Regions from separate parts of the Acidovorax sp. GW835-FHT14B10 genome, predicted to be linked through region 1. Evidence: predicted binding sites of a transcription regulator. Region 1 holds the regulator's gene; each other region holds the start of a gene.

Evidence for each region. The regulator LexA, encoded in region 1, represses DNA repair genes until DNA is damaged. The targets are predictions, from matches to a motif close to ACTGTATNNNNATACAGT.
Region 2: AC1Q5S_RS11540 (PA0069 family radical SAM protein) is a predicted target of LexA. The motif match lies at 1,989-2,006, and genes of this name have one in related genera.
Region 3: AC1Q5S_RS08495 (DNA topoisomerase IV subunit B) is a predicted target of LexA. The motif match lies at 1,267-1,284, and genes of this name have one in related genera.

The regions. Positions count from the first base shown of each region.
Region 1 covers NZ_JBXAGC010000034.1:30,239-33,512, forward strand. Annotated here, with positions in the region: gene adk (adenylate kinase) at 1-370, shown strand, start outside; gene AC1Q5S_RS19635 (asparaginase) at 425-1,378, opposite strand; gene lexA (transcriptional repressor LexA) at 1,460-2,134, shown strand; gene AC1Q5S_RS19645 (D-2-hydroxyacid dehydrogenase family protein) at 2,780-3,274, shown strand, end outside.
Region 2 covers NZ_JBXAGC010000013.1:7,512-10,785, reverse strand. Annotated here, with positions in the region: gene AC1Q5S_RS11545 (sodium-dependent bicarbonate transport family permease) at 1-789, shown strand, start outside; gene AC1Q5S_RS11540 (PA0069 family radical SAM protein) at 836-1,987, opposite strand; gene rnk (nucleoside diphosphate kinase regulator) at 2,117-2,530, shown strand; gene AC1Q5S_RS11530 (acyltransferase family protein) at 2,544-3,274, opposite strand, start outside.
Region 3 covers NZ_JBXAGC010000008.1:103,628-106,901, reverse strand. Annotated here, with positions in the region: gene AC1Q5S_RS08495 (DNA topoisomerase IV subunit B) at 1-1,234, opposite strand, end outside; gene AC1Q5S_RS08490 (MFS transporter) at 1,357-2,574, shown strand; gene AC1Q5S_RS08485 (hypothetical protein) at 2,601-2,756, shown strand; gene AC1Q5S_RS08480 (class I SAM-dependent methyltransferase) at 2,834-3,274, shown strand, end outside.

The sequences.
Region 1 (3,274 bases):
GAAGGCGGCTGGCGTCAGGCTCGACTACGTGCTCGAAATCGACGTGCCGTTCGACGCCATCATCGAGCGCATGAGCGGTCGCCGTTCGCACCCCGCCAGTGGCCGCACCTACCACGTCAAGTTCAATCCACCCAAGGTGGCAGGCAAGGACGACCTGACCGGTGAAGACCTGATCCAGCGCGAAGACGACAAGGAAGAAACCGTCAAGAAACGCCTGCAGGTCTACAGCGACCAGACCCGCCCGCTGGTGGACTACTACAGCCACTGGGCCCAGGCCGAACCCGGCGCCGCCCCCAAATACCGCGCCATCAGCGGCACAGGCAGCGTCGAAGAAATCACGGCACGCGCAATGCAGGCCCTGGCGAGCTGAATCTCCGCTCGATCCGCACCGGCTGTGCGTCCGGTGCGGCACTGCGATAAGCGGTCACCACAGCAGGTCCAGCATCAGCGAGATGCGTGCCTTCACCGGAGACAGGCCCCGGGAATCGGGTAGCGCATCGCCAGGCCTGGGCAGCACCTGGCCTTCCGGGCAGCGCGTGGAACGCACTACTTTCACACCCGCCGCCTGCGCGCGCAGCAGCGCTGATTCCAGCACATGGTGAAGCGTGCCGTTGCCCGTGGCGGCCACCACGATGCCCTGCACGCCATCGCGCAACAGCGCATCCACCAGCGCACCCGTTGCGCCAGCGTAGCCCATCACCACCTCGACGCGCGGCCATTGCACGCAATTGACTATCTTTTCAAGAGCAACTTGTGCTTGCACTGATCGCGCCAACGGCCAATCCTGCACCAAACGCACCGCCCCCTCCTCCACCCAGCCCAGCGGGCCGGCCTCGCCCGAACTGAATGCATCTACCCGGTAGGGATGCACCTTCTGCACACGCTGCGCGCCATGCACCACGCCGGCCGCCACCACCATGACGCCCCGGGCCCCCGCAGTCGCCGCCACCGCGACGGCATCGAGCAGGTTCTGCGGTCCGTCAGGCGTCAAGGCCGTGGCGGGCCGCATCGCGCAGGTCAACACCACCGGCTTGCGGGCATCCAGCACCGAGTGCAAGAACCAGGCGGTCTCTTCCAGCGTATCCGTGCCGTGGGTGATGACCACGCCGCGCACCTCGGGATCGGCGAGCGCGCTGGCGCAACGCTCTGCCAGCGTCTGCCACACGCTGAACTCCATGTCCTTGCTGTCCAGCTGTGCAAGCTGCTCGGCCAACAACCCCCCGCAGGCCGCTGCCTGCAAGCCGGGCACCGCATGCAGCAACTGCTCAACACCCACCTGCGCGGCGGTGTAGCCAATGTTGTCGCCCCGGGTAGCAGATGTGCCAGCAATGGTTCCACCGGTTCCCAGCACCACAATTTTTTGCGTGTTCACTTGCATCCTTTGAAAAACTGGTGAAAAATACAGTTACTGGATTAATAAACAGTTATCCCCACCAACGTGGCACGCACTGGAAACACCATGCTCGACAACCCCAAGCTCACGGCCCGCCAGCAACAAATCCTGGACCTAATCCAGGTGGCCATCTCCCGCACCGGCGCTCCGCCCACCAGGGCAGAAATCGCCACAGAGCTGGGCTTCAAGTCCGCCAACGCCGCAGAAGAGCACCTGCAGGCCCTTGCCCGCAAGGGTGTCATCGAACTGGTCAGCGGCACGTCCCGCGGCATCCGCTTGCGTGGTGACACAGTGCGCTCCATCAATGCGGCGCGCGGCACCCAGTTCAGCCTGCCTATCCCGGGATTGTCGCAGCTGGTCTTGCCCCTGATTGGCCGCGTAGCGGCAGGCTCGCCCATTCTCGCGCAGGAGCATGTGGACCAGACCTACAGCGTGGAAAACAGCCTCTTCCAGCACAAGCCCGATTACCTGCTCAAGGTGCGCGGCATGTCCATGCGCGACGCCGGCATCATGGACGGCGATCTGCTAGCCGTGCAATCCACCCGGGAAGCCCGCAACGGCCAGATCGTGGTGGCCAGGCTGGGTGACGATGTCACCGTCAAACGCCTGCGTCGCACGGCCAGCACCATTGAGCTGCTGCCCGAAAACCCCGATTACCCCGTGATTGTGGTTCAGCCAGGCGAGGTTTTCGCGATTGAAGGCCTGGCCGTGGGCTTGATCCGCAACACCATGCTCATGTAATTCCCCATCCTCTGCTGCGCGCCTCAGGTGGCGGGCGTTTGGCAAGCCCCTGGCGGGTTTTCCAGCCCTGAGAGCGCGCACCCCCTGCAATCCTGCCTGTGCTCAACCCCTGATACATGGAGTTTTCACATGGGACTTGCCTTGTTCGCACTCTCTGCACTATCTCAACCGATTCACACCCTCGCGCAATGGCTGCATCCCAGGCGCTGCACGCCTGCGCACAGCCCTGCGCACGCGGCGCGCACACCCGGCGTGCGCCACGAAGGTCTTTCGTCCTGCGCGGTGGCCAGCATCGTCCCAGAGGTGGCAGGTTCGGCGTCAGGCAGCACGGGCTGTCAGCCCGCTGCTCGCATGCACAGTGCGTCTTGCGCCACCACCGGACCGGGCGCCGCAAGCCGTCGAGGCACCCGACGCCCGGTGCGCGTTCTGCATCCGGCATCCCGCTCGGAGGTCGGGCGCATGGTCATCTCGGGCCGCATGGCCGATGTCTGCGCCGAGCTGGAGCGCATGGCCGCTTGCGAAACATGCCACTGAGGCCCACATCCCCAGCTCTGGCGCAACGGGTGCCACAAAGCGTTGCATTCTGTTCGAGAGCCTAGGGGCGGCAAGACCTCCGACCAGCCCCCGCCAAGGCACAATGGCGGGATGAATATTGTGATTCTGGATGACTATCAGGATGCGGTGCGCAAACTCCATTGCGCAAGCCGGCTCGATCCCTACTCAGCAAAGGTCTACACCAACACGGTGAAAGGTCAGGGGCAACTGGCGGTGCGCCTGAAGGATGCAGACATCATCGTGCTGGTGCGTGAACGCACCCAGATCACGCGCCAGCTGGTCGAAAAACTGCCTCGACTGAAACTGATTGCCCAAACCGGCAAGATCGGCAGCCATATCGATGTGACTGCGTGCACCGAGCGCGGCATCGCCGTGGCCGAAGGTGTGGGTTCACCTGTGGCGCCGGCTGAACTTACCTGGGCGCTGGTGATGGCAGCCATGCGGCGCTTGCCCCAGTACATCGCCAATCTCAAACATGGCGCCTGGCAGCAGTCCGGCCTCAAAACGGCCTCGATGCCCCCCAACTTCTGCATCGGCAGCGTACTGCGAGGAAAAACACTGGGCATCTGGGGCTATGGCCGTATA
Region 2 (3,274 bases), on a different contig from region 1:
TATGGATCGGTGAGCGCGGTGACGTTTGTGACGGCCACGCAGTACCTGGAGTCGCAATCGGTGCCCTACGGCGGCTACATGGCAGCCGCCATGGCACTGATGGAGTCACCCGCCATCATCCTGGCAGTGATGCTGGCCAATGCACTGCGGCAGCGTCAGGCGGCGCCGGCAACTGCCGCAGTCCCCATCAGCCGCGTGCAGCCCGTGGTGGCGATGGCATCGATGGGTGGGGCAACCCTGGGCGCGGGGGCCATGGGCAACGGTGGCACAGCAACGGCCCCACCGGGACCGCGCCTGGCGATAGGCAAGATCCTGCACGAATCGTTTACCGATGGCACGCAATTGCTGCTGCTGGGTGCCATGGTGATTGGCCTGGTGACGGGCGATGCGGGCAAGGCAGCCATGCAGCCCTTCTCGGGCGACCTGTTCAAGGGCATGCTGTGCCTGTTCTTGCTGGACATGGGGCTCTCTACCGCGCGCAACCTGCCCGCCGTGCGCCGGCAATCGCCCTGGCTGCTGGCCTATGCGGTGTTGGGGCCGCTGCTGCATGCCAGCCTGGCAGTTGCGCTGGCCTGGCTGCTGCAGGTGCCCATGGGCGACGCCGTGCTGCTGGCGGTACTGGCGGCCAGCGCGTCGTACATCGCCGTGCCCGCGGTGGTGCGCTTTGCCATCCCCGAGGCAGAACCCTCGCTGTATGTAAGCCTGTCGCTGGGAGTGACGTTTCCGCTCAACATCGTGCTGGGCATCCCGCTGTACACGCAGGTGGTGCAGCGGCTGTGGCAAGGATAGTTCGCACCAGCCTTCACCCTCCCGGCGCCACAGCCGTGCAGCCGGCTCAGAACAGGCTGCCCTGCCCCCGCGCCAGCCCCGGGCGGAACTGGCCCAGGTCCAGTTCCACGCGCTCGCGGCTCAGCCCCAGCCTGCGACAGGCGCCGGTAAAGCGCTGGCGCAGCAGGTCAGCCCACAGGCCGCTGCCCTTCATGCGGGTGGTGTAGTCGCTGTCGTAGGTTTTGCCTGCGCCGCGCTGGGCGTTGCCGAGGTTGTGCAGATCTTGCACGCGGGCCATCACGCGGGCGGCGCGCTGCGGGTAATGCAACGCCAGCCATTCGCGAAACAGCGCATCCAGCTCCCAGGGCAGGCGCAGCACGGTGTAGAAGGCGCTGCGCGCACCCGCATCGCACGCGGCCTCCAGCACCTGCTCCATGTCTTCGGTGATGAAGGGAATCTGCGGCGCCACGCTCACCCCCACAGGCACGCCGGCCTCGGCCAGGGCGCGGATGGTGCGCAGGCGCCGGTGCGGCGCGGCCGCGCGCGGCTCCATGCGCCGGGCCAGCTGCGCATCCAGCGTGGTGATGGTCACATACACCGCCGCCAGGCGCTGCGCCGCCAGCGGCACCAGCAGGTCGAGGTCGCGCTCGACCCCACTGCTCTTGGTGAGGAGCGAAAACGGATGCCGCGCATCGCGCAGCACCTCGATCACACCGCGCGTGAGCCGCAGTTCGCGCTCCACCGGCTGGTAGCAATCGGTGGCCGAGCCGATATTCAGCAGGCGCGGCACATGGCCAGGGCGCGAAAGCTCGGAGCGCAACACCGCGGCAATGTTGTGTTTGGCAATGATCTGCGTCTCGAAATCGAGCCCTGGCGACAGGTTCAGATAACTGTGCGTGGGCCGGGCATAGCAATAGACACAGCCATGCTCGCAGCCCCGGTAAGGGTTGACCGAGTGGTCAAAAAAGATGTCGGGGGAATCGTTGGCGCACAGCGCGCTGCGTGCGGTTTGCAGGTGCACGCGGGTGGGTGGCGGCGCGGCCTGCTCCGCATCCTCCGGCGGCAAATCCCAGCCATCATCCACTGCCGCCCGGGTATCGTGCATGAACCGGTGGGGCATGAACGTGGCGGCACCCCGACCGCGAATGGCGTGGATGGAAATGCGCGCTTCTGGCGGCAAGCCGCCGGGCAGATCATCGGGGTGGATTTCACTTTGCATGGCTGTATGAATATACAGCCTTCAGGTTTTTCCGTGCAAGAAACCGCACCCGCTTTGACCACGCGATGCAGTGCGAGATTCGCGATCCACTACAGTCCCGGCCTTTACAACTAGCTTTCGAGGTACGGCATGGCGCGCAAACCCCAGATCATCCTGTCATCCCTGGACCTGGACCGCATTGAGGCATTGCTGGCGGCGATTCCGGCCAGCGTCTTCCCGGGCAAGGCCGATCTGCAGGCAGAGCTGGACCGCGCCGATGTGCTGGCGCCCGAGGAAATCCCGCCGAATGTGGTGACCATGAACTCCACGGTGCAGTTCACGATGCAGGAAACCGGCAAGGAGTTCTGCCTGACGCTGGTGTACCCACGCGACATGGACGGCAGCGCCGACCGCATCTCGATCTTCGCCCCCGTGGGCAGTGCCTTGCTGGGCCTGTCGGTGGGTGATGAACTGGCCTGGCCCGGCCCTGGCGGCAAGGCCATGACCGTGCGGGTGAAAAGCATCGTGTACCAGCCCGAGAGCGCGGGCGAACTGCACCGCTGACCGGCGCGCGCAATCAGGCCCAATGGTTGGTGGTCACGGCCACCAGCATCCCGGTGCCCACCAGCCCGGCCTGCCAGCGCAGCGCCGTGCTCCAGGACGGCACATGGCGCTCCACACGCTCATACAGCTGCCACCCCGCCATCAGCGACAAGGCAAAGGCCGCCAGCATGCCCAGCGCATTCCAGGCGGGCGTTTCCGGCCACAGGTGGCCGACCACCGCATTGACCAGCAGGCACACCGGAAAGTGCACCAGAAACACCGAATACGACCGCTGCCCGAGCCGCACCACCGGTGCGAGCCCCGGCCACTGCCGCCAGCGGGTTGACCGCAGCGCCCATGCCAGCGCCAGCGCCGTCACCAACGCCACGGCAATGCGCTCCCGGAAATCCAGCGCCAGGGCGGCGGCACCCAGCATGGCAATGGCCGCCATCCACCCACCGGCGCGCGGTGCGTGCACTGCCCAGCAGGCCATCATGCCCATGCCATAGGCGCCCAGGAAATACAGGGCCCACATATCGATTTGCGGCTGGCGGTTGAACAGCAGCAACGAGGCCGCCGTGCCGGCCACCACCAGCGCACGCCCCGCCCAGACGGTATGGCGCGCCCGCTCTCCGGTGCAAACCACCCGCACCAGCGCGAACAGCAGCGCGGAACACACGAAAAGCTGAAAGTCGATGGCAACGTACCATACGCCCGCGGACAGCGCCTCTTCGCCCACGATGTCCTGCAGCAGCAGCGCATTGG
Region 3 (3,274 bases), on a different contig from region 1:
CCACGCCCGAGCCCTTGCGTTTTTCGACTTTCTGGCCGGCCTTCTGGCGGGTTTGCGCGGCCTTGATGGCGAGTTCGGCCAGCTTCTTGCCGTATTCGACATGCTGGTTGAGCCAGAGTTCAAGCGCCGGACGCACAAAGCCGCTCACCAGCCGCACGGCATCGCGCGAGTTCAGGCGCTCCTTGATCTGGCCCTGGAATTGGGGGTCCAGCACCTTGGCACTGAGCACATAGCTGGCGCGCGCAAACACGTCTTCGGGCATCAGCTTCACGCCCTTGGGCAAAAGACTGTGCAGCTCGATGAAGCTCTTGACGGCGTTGAACAGGCCATCGCGCAAGCCGCTCTCGTGCGTGCCGCCAGCGCTGGTGGGGATCAGATTGACATAGCTTTCGCGCACGGGCTGGCCGTCTTCGGTGAAGGCCACGCACCACGAGGCACCCTCGCCCTCGGCAAAGTTGTCATGGCCACTGTCGGCAAAGCCCTCGCCCTCGAACAGCGGGATCACCGGGTCGCCGTTGAGCGTCTGCTGCAGGTAGTCGCGCAGACCGCCCTTGTATTGCCAGGTTTGCGTGTCCCGCGTCTTCTCGTTGGCAAGCGAGACCGACACGCCCGGCATCAGCACCGCCTTGCTGCGCAGCAGGTGGGTGAGCTCGCCCAGCGGCAGGGTGCTCGATTCAAAGTATTTGGCATCGGGCCACACGCGCACCGTGGTGCCCTGCTTGCGCTCGCCGGCCTCCAGGGGGCGGGCCACCAGCGGCTCGATCACGTCACCCGCCGAGAACACCAGGCGCGCCACCTGCCCTTCGCGGTGGCTGCTGGCTTCCAGGCGCGTGGCCAGGGCGTTGGTGACGCTCACGCCCACGCCATGCAAACCGCCCGAGAAGCTGTACGCGCCGCCCTTGCCCTTGTCAAACTTGCCGCCCGCGTGCAGGCGGGTGAAGACCAGCTCGATCACCGGGGCCTTTTCTTCTGGATGCATGCCAAACGGAATGCCGCGCCCGTCGTCTTCGATGCCCACCGAGCCATCGGCATGCAGCGTGACCTTGATCTTCCTGCCGTAGCCGGCCAGCGCCTCGTCGGCGGCGTTGTCGAGCACCTCCTGGATGATGTGCAGGGGGTTGTCGGTGCGGGTGTACATGCCCGGGCGTTGCTTGACAGGCTCCAGCCCCTTGAGCACACGGATCGAACCCTCGGAATATTCGCTGGCGGACACAGAAGACGGTTTGACAGACATGGGGCGGATTGTAGTGCCGCAGCACCATGCGAACTGGATGAATACCCAGCCGTTCCAACCCTTGCCGTTGAGGGTCATGCAGGTGTCAGGCAAATGCGTGCGGTATTCGCTACATTCCCCACATGCCTACGAATCCCCCCAAACTGTCCATGCTCCAGGTGCTCGCGTGCGGGGCCGCCATCGTGACGCTGTCCATGGGCATCCGCCACGGCTTCGGGCTGTGGCTGCAGCCCGTCACCCAGGAAATGGGCTGGACGCGGCAGTCGTTCGCGCTGGCCATTGCCATCCAGAACCTGTCCTGGGGCCTGATCGGCATTTTTGTGGGCATGGTGGCCGACCGGTTTGGTGCCTTTCGCGTGCTGATGGGCGGCGCCGTGCTCTATGGCCTGGGCCTGGCCGGCATGGCGCTGTCACCCACGCCCACCCTGTTTGCGCTGACTGCGGGTGTGCTCATCGGCGCAGCCCAGGCAGGCACCACCTATGCCGTGATCTACGGCGTGCTGGGCCGCCAGATCGCACCCGAAAAACGCTCATGGGCCATGGGCGTGGCAGCGGCGGCCGGCTCGTTCGGGCAGTTTCTGATGGTTCCGGTGGAGGGCTGGCTGATTGCCAGCCTGGGCTGGCAGCAGGCGCTGCTGGCACTGGCGCTGATGGTGCTGCTCATCGTTCCGCTGGCTTTCGGTCTGCGCGAACCTGGATTTCACGGATCGGCCCCCGCCCGACGCGACCAGACCATTGCGCAGGCGCTGGGCGAGGCGTTCCGCTACCCCAGCTTCCTGCTGCTGACGGCGGGGTATTTCGTATGTGGCTTCCAGGTGGTCTTCATTGGCGTGCACATGCCCAGCTACCTGCGCGACCATGGGCTCTCGCCCCAGGTGGCCAGCTATTCACTGGCGCTGATCGGGCTGTTCAATGTGTTCGGCACCTACATTGCGGGCACACTGGGCCAGCGCATGCCCAAGCGCAGGATTTTGGCCTTCATCTACTTTGCGCGGGCCGTGGTCATCACCGTTTTTCTGCTGGTGCCCCTGTCGCCGCTGTCGGTGTATGTGTTTTCCGCCGTGATGGGGGCACTGTGGCTGTCCACCGTGCCTCCCACCAATGCCGCCATTGCGCAGATTTTTGGCGTGCAGCATCTGTCCATGCTGGGCGGCTTTGTCTTTTTCAGCCACCAGGTCGGCAGCTTCATGGGCGTGTGGCTGGGCGGCTACCTGTATGACCGCACGGGCAGCTACGATGTGGTCTGGTACATCGCGATCGGGTTGGGAATTTTTGCGGGACTGGTGAATCTTCCCGTCAAGGAAGCCCCCATCCGGCGCGCCGCGCCGCTGCCCGCCTGACCACACCCGTTCCGAACAATCCGTCCATGGCCCTGCACAACCCCACTCCACGCCCTGTATTCCGCCCCGCCCGGCTGCTGGGCTGGGTGGCCGCTGTGCTGGCCTTGCTGGCGGTGTTTGCGCTGTACACCGCGCCAGGCTTCATGGTCATGCTGTCAGACCAGCTTTGGGCATGTTTCTGAGGATTTCAAGCCTTCTAGGCCACGAGCGCTCATGAATCAACCGCCAGCAGCTCTTATTGCAATAGCAAACATTTCCCATGCACGGCACTGAAGCCCCTTCAGACTGGGTGCGCCGCTGGTCTCCCCTGGCACCGCCGGGCAGCACGGTGCTGGACGTGGCCTGCGGCGCGGGCCGCCACCTGCGCTGGATGCACGAACATGGCCACCCCACCGTGGGCGTGGACCGCTCCGCCGACGCCGTGGCGGCCTGCACCACCTGGGGCGAAATCCACTGCGCCGACATCGAAGCGGGCCCCTGGCCCTTTGCCGGCCGGCAGTTTGGTGCGGTGATCGTCACCCACTACCTCTGGCGCCCGCTGCTGCCCCTTCTGGTGGACAGCGTGGCCCCCGGCGGCGTGCTGATCTATGAAACCTTCGCCAGCGGCAACGAAACCGTGGGACGCCCCGCGCGAGCCGACTTTCTGCTGCAACCCGGCGAACTGCTGGCCGCCTGCGCGGCCCTGCGCACCGTGGCCTAC